DNA from 2 places in the Ornithinibacter aureus genome. Region 1 is predicted to be linked to the other one. Evidence: riboswitches for the same ligand, from Rfam matches in the RefSeq annotation. Region 1 holds a riboswitch; the other holds the start of a gene.

Region 1 (8,403 bases):
GGGGGTTGGTGCTCGTGCTCATCGCGCTGCCCGTCGTGTGGCTCGACGTGTACCTCCTGGCCACCGACGACGCCAGCGCGCAGTACCTCGTCGGTCGCTACTCGCTCCTGCTCGGCCTGGCCGCGGCCGTGATGCTCGTCATCGAGCGGCTCCGGCGACTGACTGCATGGGCGGCCCTGTCCGCAACCGCGCTCGCCTGGCTCGGGGTCGTCCTCGGCAGGGTGCTGGACACGGGCGCCTCGGCCTACCCGTGGGTGATCGCGGGCGCCGCCGTCGTCGCCGCCGTGACAGCCGGGATGCCGGGTCCGCACCGGGGCGCCTCCGTGCGCACCGCCGTGCTGCTCGCCGTCACGACCGGTATCGGCCTCCTCGGCCTGGCCTGACGACCGGGCACCTGGGCCCAGCCACGACGGGCCCGCAGCTGGGCCCGGGGACCCTGCCCGACGGCATCCGCGATCCCTAGCGTCGGGACATGCCAGGTGAGCGGCCCCGCGATGCGGCAGTGCGCAGCCGTGGTGTGCCACGAGGGGGGCACACCACGGAGCGGGGTTCCGCCGGGCTCGAGTACGGCGGGATCATCGCGGCTGCTGCGCTCGTCGTCGCCGCGGTGCTGTTCGGCATCGTCCAGGGTGACCTGGCCAGGCACACGACGAACGCCGTGTGCCGGATCTTCCTCGGCGAAGGGTGTGAGGACACCGCGCAGAGCGTGCAGACGGCGCTCGAGAAGGCGCTGAGCGGTGACTACGTGGCCCTCGGCGACAGCTTCGCCTCGGGAGAGGGCGCGGGGGATTACCACGACGGTACGAACTACGACAACCGTGACGACTGGGACCCGGGCAACTGGGGCGATGACTCGCACAACCGGTGCCGGCGCTCGACCTCCTCCTACGCCGAGCAGACCTACGCCTCGCCCGAGTTCGACTTCGCGGGTGGCTTCACGGCGGTCTACTGCTCGGGCGCGACCCAGACCGACCTCGACAACCCCAACGGCAGCAACGACGGCGAGGGCCCACAGCTCGACGCCCTCACCGAGGACACCTCGCTCGTCACGATGTCGATCGGTGGGAACGACCTCGGCTTCGGTGCCGTGCTCCAGGACTGCGTGCTTAACGGCGGGAGTGGTGTCCCGTTCACGGACGGTTGCCAGGCCAAGTGGGACGAGAAGCTCGACCAGCGCCTGGAGGACCTGAAGCCCGAGCTCGTCGCGCTCTACACCCGGATGCGCGAGAAGGCGCCCAACGCCCGGATCGTCATCATGGGATACCCCCGACTGTTCAACGACCCGCCCAGTCAGGAACTCAACAACATGCTCTTCAGTGAGGACCAGGTGTGGATGAATGGCAAGGCTGACCAGCTCAACGCCATGCTCCGCGAGGCCTGTCGTGAGGCCGGGGTGGAGTTCATCGACCCCACCCAGGCCTTCCTCGGCCACGGGGTCGGTGCGCCCGACGGCGAGCAGTGGATCAACGACCTCGACTGGGGAGGGCCGGGCCTGGCCGTCACCGATCCTGGCTCCTTCCACCCCAACGCCCAGGGGCACGCGGCCATGGCCGCCTTGCTCGCCGAACAGTTGCGCAACCCGAGGTACCCGTGATGGCCGGCCGGCACACCGTATGGTCTCGTGGAGTGGAGACTCGAGGGACACGGTTGGTGCTCGCCGCTCTCGCGGTCGCGGGGGTGCTGCTGATGACGGCCTGTGGTGACGACGTCGTGAGCACGCCGCAGTCGTCGGTGACGGGCGCACCCGGGTCCGGAACGGCATCCGCCACCCCCGGCACCCGGGGGAGTGATGCCGACCTCGAGGCTCGCGCCAAGGCCCACTTCATCCCGCTCGCCGCCCTCGGCGAGGGCTGGCGCGAGAGCCAACCGCCACCGGCCGGCTTCGGTCTCACGGTGTGCGGCGTCGACATCGAGCCCGAGCAGCCCGCGGGGTCGGCCCGCCAACGCTTCGCCCGGAGCGGGGTCGGGCCGTTCGTCGCGCAGTACGTGCAGGCCCACCGCCAGGGTCTCGCCGCCGAGGTCGTCACGGCGCTGCAGGCGGCGCTGCCGACGTGCACGTCGTTCGAGACCCGCGGGGAGTCGCCGACCAGCCCGGTCACGCGCTTCACCATCGAGAAGGTCGCCTTCGCCGACGTGCCGGACGACGCCGTGGTGTGGCGGATGACGTCCCAGGGGGAGCGACCCGTCACGCAGGACGTCGCGCTCGTGGCCGACGGGGAGTTCCTCATCGGGGTGGTCTCGTACCGGGCCGGCGACGCCCCCGATCCCGCAACCATCACGACGGCTGTGGCTGCCGTTCCCACGAGGGGCTGACATGGCACCCGATCACCCGGCACCCGAACACCTGCCCCCGCACCGCGTGGCACGCGACCGGATGGCGACCTGGAAGATCGTCGCAATCACCCTCGGGGCCGTCATCGGCGCGCTGGGGCTGTTCGGTGCCGGGTTCGTCGCCGGGGTGGCCACGAGTTCCGTGGCGCAGTCGTCGGGGACGCTGCCCGGGGGCTCCGGCGGCGGGGGGACCGGCGGCGGGGGCGCTGACCCGGCACCGACCGGGGGTGACCCGGGAGGGGGCGGGGCGGCATCCGAGTTCGACGACTGCCTTGTCGGGACCTGGCGCACCACCGACTACGAGCAGAGGACCACCGGCCCGGATGGTGAATCGGTGCTGACCGGTCTGAACCGCACCTTCACCTTCGACGAGAGCGGGCGGCACGTCGTCACCTACGACGAGGTCGAGGCCACGCTCACCACCCCGGGCGGCACCAGCGCCCTGGTGTTCGACGGCACGGTCGTCTACCGGGTGGCCCTGTCGGGGTCACGGATGTCGTTCACCCTCGAGTCGGCGAAGGGGTCGATGACGGTTCGACCCGAGCAGGGCAAGGAGGAGGTGCGCGACCTCCAACCGGGCACCGGGGCCGTGACCTACACCTGTGAGGGCGACACCTACACCGAGGAGGACGGCAAGGGCTTCCGGGAGATGGCCACGCGGGTCAGCTGAAGCCATCGGCACCCGACCGTGGTCCCCGTGACCTGTTTGTGACATAGGAGGGTCGCCGCTACCCTGATGAGAACGCCTCCACACGGATCGCGCCCCCGAGGTCGGTTACGCCGAGTCCTGCCACCGACCTCAGGCCCCTTCGCACCACCGCTTGGCAGGAGCGGGGGACCCACTTGTGGGCCCGCCCTCGATCGCTGAGGACGAGCCCTTGGGGTGAAGCCGGATCTCGACCGTGAGTCGGGGACGGCCGGGAGACCTCAGCCCGAACCCGACAGCTCACCTCGTAGGCGCGAGAGGCAATCCATGACTCTTCAGACCGTTCCCGGGCGCCACCGATCCGCCCAGTCGTTCAGCGTGTTCTCCGAGCTGACCAGTGTCCTCGGCCAGGCCGGCCTGTCCGGCGCCCGGGTCGCCGCGACCGTCGGCGTTGCCGGAGGCCTCATGGCCGCCGGCTCCGCGATCCCTGCGAACGCCGCCCCGGCGAAGGCCTCGGCCGTCACGGCGGCCGCACCCGCCGCCGCTCCTGCGGTAGCACCGGCCGCGGTGCCCGCCGCGACCAAGGCCTACCTGACGGTCACCCTGCGCAAGGGCAACTCGAACTACGGGCAGAACAAGACCCTCCAGCGGCGTCTGAACGCTCTGGGCGCCAAGCTCGCGGTCGACGGGCGCTTCGGCCCCAAGACGCTCGCGGCGGTCACGAAGTACCAGCGCTCCAAGGGGCTGGTGGTCGACGGGATCGTCGGTCCCAAGACCCGCAAGGCCCTCAAGCTCGCCAAGGCCGGTTCGGCGCCGGCCGCGGCCTCGCGTTCGACCTCGCGCACCGGCATCAACCTGGCCCGGGCCGCCATGTGGGACCGGATCGCCAAGTGCGAGTCCGGCGGCCGGTGGAGCATCAACACCGGCAACGGCTACTACGGCGGTCTGCAGTTCGACTACCGCACCTGGCTGAGCGTCAACGGTGACGACTTCGCGCCGCGGGCCGACAAGGCCTCGCGCGCCGAGCAGATCACCGTCGCGAACCGGCTGTACGCCAAGCGCGGCCTCCAGCCGTGGGGTTGCCGCCACGCCGCCTGACGCCTCGGCCTGACGGCGTCTCGCACAACGCAGAAGATCGGGTGCCACGCAGCAATTACTGCGTGGCACCCGATCTTCTGCGTTGTGCCTGCCCTGGCCGGCTACGTCGTGCAGCCGGCCAGGGGCTCAGCGGTGAGGGCTCAGCGCTCCTCGGTACCCGCGATGAAGGCCTCGAGCTTGGCGCGACCGACGTCGTCGGGACGCTGCTCCGGCGGGGACTTCATGAGGTAGGACGAGGCCGAGAGCAGGGCGCCACCGACGCCGCGGTCCTTGGCGATCTTCGCCGCGCGGATGGCGTCGATGATGATGCCGGCCGAGTTCGGGGAGTCCCAGACCTCGAGCTTGTACTCGAGGTTCAGCGGGGCGTCACCGAAGGCGCGACCCTCGAGGCGGACGTACGCCCACTTGCGGTCATCGAGCCACGCGACGTAGTCCGACGGGCCGATGTGCACGTTCTTGTCGTGGACCTTGCCGGCGAGGGAGCCCTCGAGGTTCGAGGTCACGGCCTGGGTCTTGGAGACCTTCTTGGACTCGAGGCGCTCGCGCTCGAGCATGTTCTTGAAGTCCATGTTCCCACCGACGTTGAGCTGGTAGGTGCGGTCCAGGGCGACGCCGCGGTCCTCGAACAGCTTGGCCATGACGCGGTGCGTGATGGTCGCGCCGACCTGGCTCTTGATGTCGTCACCGATGACCGGGACGCCGGCCTCCTCGAACTTCGCGGCCCACTCGGGGTCGGACGCGATGAACACGGGCAGGGCGTTGACGAAGGCGACACCGGCGTCGATCGCGCACTGGGCGTAGAACTTGTCGGCATTCTCCGACCCCACGGGGAGGTAGGAGACGAGGACGTCGACCTTCGCGTCGCGCAGGGCGGCGACGACGTCGACCGGCTCGGCGGCCGACTCGTCGATGGTCTCGCGGTAGTACTTGCCGAGGCCGTCGAGGGTGACGCCACGCTGGACGGTGACGCCGCTGGTGGGCACGTCCGCGATCTTGATGGTGTTGTTCTCGGAGGCGTTGATGGCCTCGGCGAGGTCCTTTCCGACCTTCTTGTCGTCGACGTCGAACGCGGCGACGAACTCCACGTCGCGCACGTGGTAGTCACCGAAGGTGACGTGCATCAGACCGGGGACGGTCTGGGTCGGGTCGGCGTCACGGTAGTAGTGCACGCCCTGAACGAGCGAGGACGCACAGTTACCGACGCCGACGATGGCGACGCGGATGGAACCCATGTACTTCTCCTGGGGTTGTGATCGGGTTGGTTGTGGTGAAGCGGATGCCGGTGCGCCCGGGATGGCGCGGGCGGCACCTACGGCTGGGGGCCGGGATCTGTGGGGTGGCGCCGTTCGGCGTCGATGAGCTCGCTGAGCCAGCGGACCTCGCGCTCGGTGGTCTCCTCGCCGTGGCGCTGGAGGGCCGTCGTGTAGGCGTCGAGGCGCTCGCGGCTGCGGGCGGCGGCATCGCGGACCCGCTCGAGGTCCTCCTCGACCCGGGAGCGACGTCCCTCGAGGATGCGCAGCCGGACGTCACGCTCGGTCCGCCCGAAGAAGGCGAAGCGGACGTCGAAGCCGTCGTCCTCGTAGGCGGAGGCGTCGGTGCGTGCGACCAGGGCCGAGAAGTGCTCCTTGCCGGCTGCCGTCAGCTCGTACACGACCCGGGGGCGACGGCCGGTGGGGCCGGCGGGGTCGGTCGTCTCGGCGATGAGCCCGTGGTCGAGCAGGTCGCGCAGCGCGGGGTACAGCGTGCCGTAGGACAGCGCCCGGAAAGGGCCGAGCGCGGTGTTCAGCCGCCGGCGCAGGTCGTAGCCGTGCGTGGGCCCTTCGTGGAGGAGGCCGAGGACGGCGAACTCCAGCAGCTGGGCGCGGCGGCTCTTCACGGCAGACCTCCTTCGGGTGGAACGGACCAGACATACGGGGCGTTTGTCAGGAGCAAGGTAGCATAGATATATCGGTGCGATACATCGAGGCAGTGCATCGAGGCGCTGGCCCCCCGCCGGCCGTTCAGGGTTCTCCAAGGAATCCGGTCATACTGGCCATGGGGCCGAGGGTCTTCCACCCCCCGGTGCGCCGCCGTCCGATCTGCTTGAAACCCGCCGTTCCCCACCCCGGAAAGCCGCATGAGTCAACGCCAGCCCAGTCCCTCCGCGACCTCGTCGAGCGGTCGCCGCTCGACGGCATCCGCCGGCCGCTCCCGCGGTCGCACCTGGTTGCGTCGCGGCCTGTGGACCGTGCTCGCCCTCGCGATCCTCGGCGTCACCGCCGTGGGGATCGCCTACGCGCGCACCGACATCCCCGAGCCGAACGAGATCGCCACGGCCCAGACGTCCATCGTCTACTACGCCGACGGCAAGACCGAGATGGGGCGCCTGTCCGACAGCGAGGGCAACCGCGTGTCGGTGCCGCTGTCCCAGATCCCCGATCACATGCAGAAGGCGATCCTCGCGGGTGAGGACCAGTCGTTCTACCAGAACAACGGCATCTCCCCGACGGGCATCGCCCGCGCCGTGTGGGTCGCCGTCAAGGGCGGCGCCGCGACGCAGGGTGGCTCCACGATCACCCAGCAGTACGTGAAGAACTACTTCCTCACCTCCGACCGCACCCTGGACCGCAAGGCCCGCGAGATCCTCCTGGCCGTCAAGATCGACCGCCAGCAGACCAAGGACGAGATCCTCGAGAACTACCTCAACACCATCTACTACGGTCGGGGCGCCTACGGCATCCAGACCGCGGCGGCGGCGTACTTCAACAAGGACGTGTCCAAGCTGACCGTGGCCGAGAGCGCCTTCCTCGCGTCCGCGATCCGTGGCCCCTCCCTCTACGACCCGGCTCTGGGTGAGCAGCAGGCGGCCAACGCCAAGGAGCGCTCGGGCTACATCCTCGACGCCATGGTCGAGAACGGTTGGCTCTCCGCGAGCGAGCGTGCCGAGGCGACCTTCCCGGACACCTTCGTCGACTACAAGCCCCGCACGCTGCGCGGCACGTCCGGCTACCTGGTGGAGATGGTCAAGAAGGAGCTCATCGCCACGCACAAGCTGAACGAGACCGACATCGACCGGGGCGGGTTGCGGGTGGTGTCCACCATCGAGCGGCCCAAGCAGGTCGACATGGAGAAGGCCATCAAGGAGGAGCGCCCCTCCGAGAAGGACATCGGCATCGGCATGGCCTCGATCACGCCCGGGGACGGGGCGATCGTCGCGCTGTACGGCGGCGCCGACTACGCCAAGCGCCCGCAGAACGCCGCCACCCAGGACAAGATGCAGGCCGGGTCGACGTTCAAGGTCTTCACCCTCATCGCCGCCCTGGAGTCCGGTGACTTCAGTCTGCGCTCCTCGTTGAACGGCGCCAGCCCCCGCTACTTCAAGGAGTTCGCAGACCCCGGCGCCGACACCGAGGCCGGGCGCCGCGGGCGCGTGAAGAACTTCGGGGGCGAGTCCTTCGGTCGGATGGACCTTCGGCGCGCGACCGGCCAGTCGGTCAACACCATCTACGCCGAGCTGAACATCGAGGTCGGCGGGAAGAACTCGATGAAGGCCGCGTCGGATGCCGGCGTGCGCAGCACGCTGCAGCCGAACGTCGGCAACGTGCTCGGCACCGACTACGTCACCGTGCTCGACATGGCCACTGCCTACGCGACCATCGCGGCCGAGGGGGTGCGGGCCAACCCCTACATCGTCAAGGAGATCCGCTTCCTCGACGAAGGCATCGAGCCGATCCCGGTGAAGCCGGTCACCAAGAGGGTCTTCGACGAGGACCTCATGTCCGACGTCATCGACGCGATGACCTACCCGGTCGAGGGCGGCAGCGCCCGCTACGTCGGCCAGAACCTCGGCCGACCGGCCGCCGGCAAGACCGGCACCTCGGAGAGCTTCCGCTCGGCCTGGTTCGACGGCTTCACGCCGCAACTGGCGACGGCCGTCGGCCTGTACCGCAGTGGCCCCGACGGCGAAGAGCTGAAGATGGAGAACCTCCCCGACTCGGGGGACATCACCGGCGGCTCGTACCCGACCCGCATCTGGACGGCCTACATGAAGGCTGCCCTGGACGGCACGAAGGTCGAGCGGTTCCCCGAGCCGGCCAACATCAACAAGAACGCCAAGTACCGGCCGAGCCAGACCTCGAAGCCTTCCGGCCCGACGTCCCAGGCTCCGAGCACCACTGCGCCGCCGAGCACCACCCCACCGCCGACGACCGCTCCGCCGGAGCCCACGCCGACACCCACGCCCGAGCCCACGCCGTCGGAGCCGGAGCCGACGCCGGAGCCCACGGAGAGCACCCCCGGCAACGGGAACGGCAAGGGGAACCCCGGGGGTGGGGGCAAGCCGGCGCCCT
Region 2 (8,403 bases), 660 kb from region 1:
GGTGGGGGCCGTGCTGCCGGTCGTCGCGCTGAGCGCCCGTGGGCTCGGGGCCTCGATCGCCGTGGCGGCCCTGTTCGTCGGGCTGACCGGCCTCGCGGAGATCGCGGCCGCCGTGCCCGCCGGGGTGTTGGTGGAGCGGATCGGCGAGCGGCGGGCCATCGTGCTCGCGGGCGTGGTGGATGCCGTCGCGTGCCTGCTGGCGCTCGTCGCGCCCTCGCTGTGGGTCCTCGGTCTGGCGGTGCTGCTCATGGGGCCGTCGGCGGCGATCTTCCTGCTGGCCCGACAGAGCTACCTCACGGCGGCCGCCCCGGTGCACCTGAGGGCCCGGGCCATGTCGACCCTGGGAGGGGTCACCCGGATCGGGCTGTTCATCGGGCCTGTCGTCGGAGCGCCCGTCGTGGCGGTGTGGGGGCCACAGGCCGCGTTCGGCGTCGCCGTCGCCGCAGGGTCGCTCGCGTCGCTCCTCGCCTGGCGGACAACCGATCTCACCGCGCACGAGGAGAGCGCGCAGGGTGGGCGGGCCCGGGTGCCGGTGGCCCGGGTCGTGGCGGAGCACCGGCGGGTGCTGCTCACGGTCGGGCTCGGGGTGCTCGCGATCGGCCTGGCGCGCGCCTCACGGGTGGTCGTCGTGCCGCTGTGGGCCGAGAGCATCGGTCTGGATGCCGCGCAGACCTCTCTCGTGTTCGCTGCGGCCGCATTCATCGAGGTGCTGTTGTTCTGGCCGGCCGGCAGCGTCATGGACCGGTACGGACGGGTGTGGGTGGCCGTGCCGGTTGCGCTGCTCCTCGGTGGGGGTCTGCTCGTGCTGCCCCTGACGGCCACGCTCGTGGGAGTGGCCGTGGTCGCACTGGTCATGGGCGTCGGCAACGGGATCGGCTCGGGCATCGTCATGACCCTGGGGGCGGATGCCGCGCCGACGGTCGGGCGGGCACCCTTCCTCGGTGTGTGGCGGCTGCTCTCCCTCGTGGGCACGAACGGGGCCGCGATCGTGGTCGCGGGCGTGGCTGCCGTGGCGTCCATCGCGGCCGCCAGCGTGGCCGTCGGCGCCCTGACACTGGTCGGGGGCGCATGGCTCGCGCGATGGCTGCCCGAGTACGACCCGAGGCGCCGTCGGCGGGCGACGTAGAAGGTGCCGGGCTGCCGTCCCGTTAGGCTTACCTGTGTGACCGACCTCATCGACACCACGGAGATGTACCTCCGCACGATCTTCGAGCTCGAGGAGGAGGGCATCACGCCCCTGCGCGCCCGCATCGCCGAACGTCTCGGGCACTCCGGCCCCACCGTCTCGCAGACCGTGGCACGGATGGAGCGCGACGGGCTGCTCGCCGTGGCCGGCGACCGGCACCTCGAGCTGAGCGAGGAGGGGCGCACGCTCGCGACCCGCGTCATGCGCAAGCACCGCATCGCCGAGCGCCTGCTCGTCGACATCATCGGTCTGGAGTGGGAGTACGTCCACGACGAGGCCTGTCGCTGGGAGCACGTCATGTCCGACCGGGTCGAGCGCAAGATCCTCGCGATGCTGCCCGATCACGCGCTCTCGCCCTACGGCAACCCGATCCCGGGGCTGGAGGAGCTCGGGGACTTCGGCGAGCGCATCGACTTCCGCAGCGGCCTGTCCACGCTCAAGGAGGTGGCCGGTGACGAGCCTGCGACCGTGGTGGTTCGGCGGATCGGCGAGCCGGTGCAGGTCGACTCCGAGGCGCTCGGCCTGCTGACCACCGTCGGTCTGGTGCCGGGGCAGCCCGCCCGGGTGCGGCGCGACGGGGTGCGGGTGGTCGCGTGGCGCGACGGGTCGCAGGAGTCGACCGGAGTCTCGCTGCCCGGGGACATCGCCTCCCACGTCTTCGTGCAGGTGACCTGAGCTTCGCTCAGTTCGCAGCGGCGCCGGCGTCCGTGCAGGTCAGCGGTGTGTCGGGTGGCTGTTTCTGACATCTGGTGACGGTCGTCTCGTTACCAGAATGTGACTTTTCCTGACGTCCCCGTTACCGTGGAGGGAATTCGTACCCCCCTCGGAAGGTCCTCCACCCTCGTGTCACGCCACACCATGCCCGGGCGCCGCCGCGCCCCCGGCGCCGTCCGGCGTCTGCCCGACGGCTTCCCGCGCCTTGGCGCGACCTGGGCCGCCAAGACCGTCGCAACGGTCGGAGTCGTGGGCGGAGCCGCCCTCGCGGTGTCCCTTCCGGTCTCGGCGAGCCCGAGCACCTTGGCGCTGCCCACCGTCGCGAGCAGCGACGGCCAGAGCCGCACGGCCGCCCTGACGGCGTCGCGCTCCGAGGCCCGCGCCGCCGCGCCGGCCGCACCCGCCGTCGAGGCTCCCGCAGATGCCGCCCCGGCTGCGCCCGAGGCCGTCGGCGTCGCTGGCGTGAAGGCCGTCGCCAAGCCGAAGCCGAAGCCGAAGCCCAAGCCGGTTGCCGAGAAGGACTCGTCGTCCTCCTCATCCTCATCGTCCTCGTCGTCGGCCTCGTCGTCGTCCTCGTCGTCGGCCCGCAAGGTCAACGTCAGCTCGGGGGCCATTTCCTCCAAGTGCGGCAGCATCGGTCTGGACAGCAACGCAGCCCGCCTGTGCACCGCCGTGCAGAAGACCTTCGGGGTCTCCTCGATCGGTGGCTACCGACCCAACGCCGGCGAGCACAGCACGGGTGAGGCGATCGACTTCATGGTCTCGCGCAGCAAGGGTGACGCGGTGGCCGCGTTCGTCCAGGCCAACGCCGGTGCCTACGACGTCAAGTACGTCATCTGGCGTCAGCGCTACTGGGCGCCCGGCAAGTCCTGGCGGATGATGGAGGATCGCGGTTCGATCACCGCGAACCACTACGACCACGTGCACGTCACCGTCAACTGACGCCGTCCTGACCGTTTCGCGAGAAGCCGGGCAACACGCCGTCCCCACGGTCTTGGCCCGGCTTCTCGCTGTGTACGGCGGCCTGGGCGGGGTGTGACGCGACTCGCCCGTGATCGTTTTGTGACTTTTGCCCGGCGGTGCTACGTTCGTGTGGCCTTCCCATCCGTGGAAGGTGCTCACGGAGTCACCGCCGAGTCCTGTCAGTCACCGTGAGGCACCACGCATCACCGCCGGCAGGAGCGGGGGAACCACTTTCGGAGTCCGGCACCATCGCGACTCCTTGGGGTGAAGCCGGTGACGACCTGCGGGTCGGACCCGGCCGGGCAACCTCAGCCCGAACCCGACAGCTCACCCCGTAGGCACTGAGAGGCTCACTGTTCTCGACACTGCCACTTCGGGGCGCCACCGCGGCGCCGCCCGGTACAACCCCTGGTCCGAACTCTCGACCATCGTCAGGAGCGCTGGCCAGAACGGCGTCAAGGCCACGGCCGTCCTCGCTGCCTCCGGCGGCCTGGTCGCGACCTTCGCCCTCCCGGCCCAGGCCGAGCCGCGTGCCGACGCCGCCGCAGCCGCTGAGGCCGCCGCAGCCCCCGCCGCAGTCGCAGCCCCGGTGGCGCTGGCACCGTCGGTCGTCGCGCCGGCCGTCGCAGCCCCGGTGGCGACCGAGGTCGTGGGTGTCGTCGGCGTCACCGCCGTCGCCAAGCCCAAGCCCAAGCCGCGCCCCGTCGTGGTGCAGGCGCAGGCGGATGCCGACGAGGTCGCCACTCGCCGCAGCAACACCTCCGCCTCCCGCAGCACCCCCGCCCGCTCGACCACGAGCACCAAGAAGGCCTCGACCGCGAAGACGGCGACGTCCAGCAACGTCCCGCAGTCCGCCAGTGGCGTGGTGAACATCGCCCGCGGCCTGCTCGGCATCCCCTACGTCTACGGCGGCTCGACCCCGTCCGGCTTCGACTGCTCCGGGTTCACCAAGTACGTCTTCGGCAAGGCCGGCATCTCCATTCCGCGCACGGCCTCGGCCCAGCAGCGCGCGGCCACCAGGGTCAGCAACCCCAAGCCCGGTGACCTGGTGTTCTTCGGTTCCCCGGCCTGGCACGTGGGCATCTACACCGGCAACGGCATGATGATCGACTCGCCCAAGCCGGGCAAGTCCACCTCCGAGCGTCCGGTGTTCTCCGGCGTCAGCGGGTACGGCCGCTTCTGAGCCTCGCGATCGGGTGGGGTGCCGTGTCCGACGGGCACCCCACCCGGCGCAGAGTTGGTCACGACGGTGAGGAAGTGAAGCCATCGTCGTCGCTGGCCCGGGAGGCCGCCGCGACGGAGCCCGGTACGCCGCCGGAACCGGCCTGGTGCTGCTCGGGCTCGTGAGCGCGGTCGCGGTGATCGGCCAGTCGGTGAACCTTCCGCGGCTTCCCCACCTCGACGCCCGACTCGACATCCTCGTCGGGCTCGTCCTCCTCGCAGCCGCCGTCACCCTCACGGTGCGCGCGCGGCGGCCCGACCCCTGAGGCGGGCACCATCAGGATGCCGTCACTCGGCGCCGACGGCCTGGGCGCGGCTCGGTCGTCGGGGTTCGGGATGGTGTCGATGTGCACGAACGCGACGACGTGGCCGGTCCTGCTCGTGGCCGTCAAGGACGTCATCGCCACGGGTGCACCACGCCCCGAGCAGGTCCTGGCCGTGGCGGTGCTCCTGGCGCTCGCCACGCTTCCCGCAACCATTCCCCTGATGCTCTCCCTCCTCCCCGGCGGGGCGGGGGAGCGGCTGCTGCTGCCCCTCGGAACCGCTGTCGAGCGGTACGCCAAGGTCGGGGTGCGCTGGATCCTTGCCCTGGTCGGCGTCTACCTCCTCGTGCGGGGATTCCTGGCCCACCTCGCCCTGACCTGACCCGGCGCCCCTCGTGCACCGGGCACCGGGCGCCAGCCGGAGGCCCCGTGCTACCCCTGGGGGATCGGGTGGCCCTCGGAGGCCTGGACGACGACGATGCCGTGACCCTGCAGCGCAAGCTGGTAGGCCTCGCCCGAGCCGCGGCCGATGACGGCTCCGAGCTTGGCGGTCTTGCGGATCGAGGACTGGAGACCGGCCGACCACAGCACCGCGGCCTGCATGTCGACGTGGGTCGGCTCGTCGACCTGGAGCACCACCGGCGTGCCGTGGGTGACCACGGCGATCATCCCGCGGCCGGTGAAGGTGGTGTTGAACAGGCCGCCGCTCATCATCGAGGCACCCTCGACGCGGTTGATGTCCCACGTCAGGCTGCTCTCGAACGCGAGGACCGCTCGGCCGTTGACCGTGACGGCTTCGTCCTCGAGCTCGAGGATGAAGATCTCGTCGGCGTCTTGGGCCAGGAAGACGTCGCCACTGCCGGAGACCTTCATCAGCGACATGCCCTCCCCGGTCAGGGCCTTCTTGAACATCTTCCCGAGCCCGCCGGCGCCCTCGTAGGCGAAGTCGACATCGCCCTGGTAGGCCACCATCGAGCCCTGACGGGCGTAGAAGAACCCGCCCGTGCCGGCCAGGTCGACCTTGAGCATCCGCTCGTTCTGGAGCATGAAGCGGCCGGGCTCGCCCGACCGCTCTGACTTGGTGAGGAGTTCTCCGCGCATGCCCGTCACCCTAGCCGCGGATTCGCCGTCGCCCCCTTCGGGCAGGCACGGCTCCTCAGCCGGTGACCAGTCCCCGCAACCCGTCGACGACGAGCGCGTGGTCGTCCTGCGAGGCCAGCCCACAGACCGTGGCGACCGCGACGACCCCGGCGCCGCCGACCCGGATCGGGACCGCGCCGCCGGCGAGGGTGTAGCGCACGGCATCCAACCACCCGTCCGCGAACGGATCGCGCCCGTCGGCCTCGAGGCGCAGCCCGACGAGCAGGGTGCTCGCCTCGAAGCGCAAGGCCGTCGCGGACTTGCGCTCGACCCAGCAGTCCTGGTCGCCGGTCGTGCCCGACATCGCTGCCCTGAACAGGATGCTCCCGGGGCGGCGGATGTCGATCATCACCGCAAGGCGCTCCCGGCGGGCGCGCTCGGCCAGGCGCGAGCCGAGCAGCCACACCTCGTCGTGGGTGAACCGTGGCAGGACGAGGTCGCGCTCCTCCTGCTCGAGCTACGCGATCGTCGGCGGGGGTAGGGGGGTCATGCCTCGTGAGTGTGGCAGCTCGCGGTCACGGTGACGTCGCGACCATCGGCGAGGGCGCCGACGAGGTGGAAGTCGACGACGTCGCCCTTGCGGGTCACGTCCACGGTGGCCTTGGACAGCGACTGCCGGTAGCCGGCCAACGTCATCTCCAGCGCGTAGATGGAGGCGCGGCCCTCCTTGGCAGGCATGTCCTCGAGGGCCAGACCGAGGTACTCCCCGCGACCCGAGGCCTCGTCGGAGTAGTTCGCACCGAAGTGGGCGAGGAAGATCACGCCACGCTGCTCGCACGAGGCGCCCTTGACGTCGGTGCCCTCACCGTCGGCGACGATGAACGTCGCCAACCCCTCGTTGCAGTAGCGCGTCACCTGCTCGCCGTTGGGCTCCACGGTCGTGCCGCAGCCCAACGCCGGGTCGGCAGGGCGTGGCGGGCCGGTCATAGCGGCTGCGGGTTCTTCCTCCGCACCGTGCTCGTGCCCCGCGGACTCCCCGGGCGACGGGCTCGCTGACGCGCCGTGGTCGGCCGCGGCATGATCGCCGGATACCGCGTCGCCCGCGGTGGGGGTGTCGGTGCACGCTGACACCGACACCCCCACCGCGAGAACGACGGCGGCGACCCGAGCCGCAAGCAGTCGGGACGGCCTCTCGGCTCGGGTCATCGATCAGCCCTTCGCGGGGATGATCGGACGAACGATGTCCACGCCACGGCGGCCGTCGGCGATGTACATGACGTCGCCGTTCCAGTACGGCGCCCAGTTCGACCCGCCGTCGGCACGGAAGTAGCCGACCTGCTCGGGGTTCGCGGGGTCGCTCACGTCGATGAAGTGGGTGCCCTGACCGTAGTAGGACTGGGCGAGCACTCCGTCACGCAGCTGGAAGTAGTGCGCCGAGCAGCCGGCGTTGGGCAGGCTGCCGGGCTTGCCGAACGGGCTCCACTCCGAGACGACCGGAAGGCGGTACGGGTCCTCGGGAGTGGAGCTCCAGGCCTGTCCTTCCCGGCTGTCCGCGAGGTCGACGATGAGCAGGCGCCCGTCGGTCTCACACGTGGAGGTGAAGTTCTCGATGGTCACCAGGGCCAGCGAGAGGGAACCGTCCTGGGTGTGGGACGGTGCGCGAACACTATTGCCTGATGGTGCGCAAAAGGGTTCTCCGTACAACAAACTTTCGGGAAGATTCGCTCTGCTGGTCGCCGGGGGTTCGCCGAGGTCACTGGCCGTCGCCCGGGCCCGGCCAGTGCACGAGCAGGATCGACGCGTCGTCGGCGAGGTGGGCCGAGTGGTGGGCGACCAGGGCCCGCCCGACGCGGCGCATCGACTCTGCCGCGGACAGGTTGTCCGCCACGTTGCGTGCGAGCAGGTCGACGAGCCGCTCGACGCCGAACTGCTCGCCGCCGGGGGCGTGCCCCTCGACCACACCGTCGGTGTAGAAGAGCACGTGGTCGCCGGGCTGGAGCTGCTCGGACCCGACCTCGTAGGGGGCGTCGCTCTCGCGCAGGCCGATGCCGAACGGCAGGTCGGGGCCGGTGTGCAGGCTGCGCACGAGCGCACCGCCGCGCAGCAGCAGCGGCTCGGGGTGACCGGCGTTGACCCATCTGAGGTAGCCGGTGTCGGTGTCGAGCTGAGCCAGGACCGAGGTGGTGTACGCCTCGCCACCGAACCCCGCCTCGACGGCCTGGTCGACGTCGGATGCCGTTGTCGTCAGGGAGCGCCCGCTGCGGCGGGCGTTGCGGTAGGCGGACATCGCGAGGATGGCCAGCTGCGCGCTGCGCAGCCCGTGGCCCATGCCGTCGAAGATGGCGAGGTGGACGACCCCGGGGTCGACCGCGTAGTCGATCGAGTCGCCCGCGACGTCGTAGGCCGGCTCGAGCAACCCCGCAACCGCCACCTGGGTGGACTCGAACGTCAGCGGCGGGAGCAGCCCCCACTGGATCTCGGCCGCGAGCGTGACCTCGGTGGTGCGGGTCGCGGCGATGATGCTGTCGCCGTACCGCGAGCGCTGGGCGATGAGGTCGCCCGTGATGGCGGCGAGTCTGCGCAGCAGGCGGGAGGTGGGGGAGTCGGCATCCTCGACGAGCGACGGCTCGGGCAGGGCCACGGCCAGCACCCCCAGACGATCCGCGCCGTCGCGCAACGGGAGCCACACGGTGACCGGTGCACCGGCATCCGACGTCGCCTGTGCGATGACCTCGTCGTGCTGGTAGACCCGACCGGCGATCGTGGAGTCGATGGCGAGCGGGGTGGGTCGCTGCGTCGCAGGTGGCTGCCGGGGGCCGGGGAGGGGGGTGAGGGCGACCTGCTGGAGGTCGACGAGGTGGATGACGGCCGCGACAGCGCCCAGGGCGAGCGCGGCGTCGTCGACGAGACGGGGGAGCTGGTGGGGTGCTGCGGCCCCGCCCCGGTCGAGCAGGTCGTCGAGGGCGCGCTCAGCCC

What was found. Region 1 has a riboswitch for cyclic di-AMP ahead of C8E84_RS18395 (transglycosylase family protein). Riboswitches for the same ligand answer to the same signal wherever they lie in the genome.
Region 2: linked by a shared signal. The riboswitch ahead of C8E84_RS14355 (C40 family peptidase) and the one ahead of C8E84_RS18395 (transglycosylase family protein) in region 1 are both predicted to bind cyclic di-AMP.

What each region holds. Positions count from the first base shown of each region.
Region 1 is NZ_VMSB01000001.1:2,349,298-2,357,700, reverse strand. It holds gene C8E84_RS11180 (hypothetical protein) at 1-383, shown strand, start outside; gene C8E84_RS11175 (SGNH/GDSL hydrolase family protein) at 473-1,594, shown strand; gene C8E84_RS11170 (hypothetical protein) at 1,651-2,313, shown strand; gene C8E84_RS11165 (hypothetical protein) at 2,315-3,001, shown strand; cyclic di-AMP (ydaO/yuaA leader) riboswitch at 3,140-3,302, shown strand; gene C8E84_RS18395 (transglycosylase family protein) at 3,305-4,075, shown strand; gene C8E84_RS11155 (inositol-3-phosphate synthase) at 4,216-5,307, opposite strand; gene C8E84_RS11150 (PadR family transcriptional regulator) at 5,385-5,951, opposite strand; gene C8E84_RS11145 (transglycosylase domain-containing protein) at 6,192-8,403, shown strand, end outside.
Region 2 is NZ_VMSB01000001.1:3,006,289-3,014,691, forward strand. It holds gene C8E84_RS14340 (MFS transporter) at 1-1,126, shown strand, start outside; gene C8E84_RS14345 (iron-dependent transcriptional repressor DtxR) at 1,163-1,861, shown strand; gene C8E84_RS18205 (VldE C-terminal domain-containing protein) at 2,030-2,842, shown strand; cyclic di-AMP (ydaO/yuaA leader) riboswitch at 3,061-3,216, shown strand; gene C8E84_RS14355 (C40 family peptidase) at 3,453-4,046, shown strand; gene C8E84_RS14360 (hypothetical protein) at 4,192-4,350, shown strand; gene C8E84_RS14365 (GAP family protein) at 4,367-4,729, shown strand; gene C8E84_RS14370 (AIM24 family protein) at 4,780-5,448, opposite strand; gene C8E84_RS14375 (heme-binding protein) at 5,504-5,917, opposite strand; gene C8E84_RS14380 (hypothetical protein) at 5,974-6,633, opposite strand; gene C8E84_RS14385 (LVIVD repeat-containing protein) at 6,637-7,044, opposite strand; gene C8E84_RS14390 (PP2C family protein-serine/threonine phosphatase) at 7,181-8,403, opposite strand, start outside.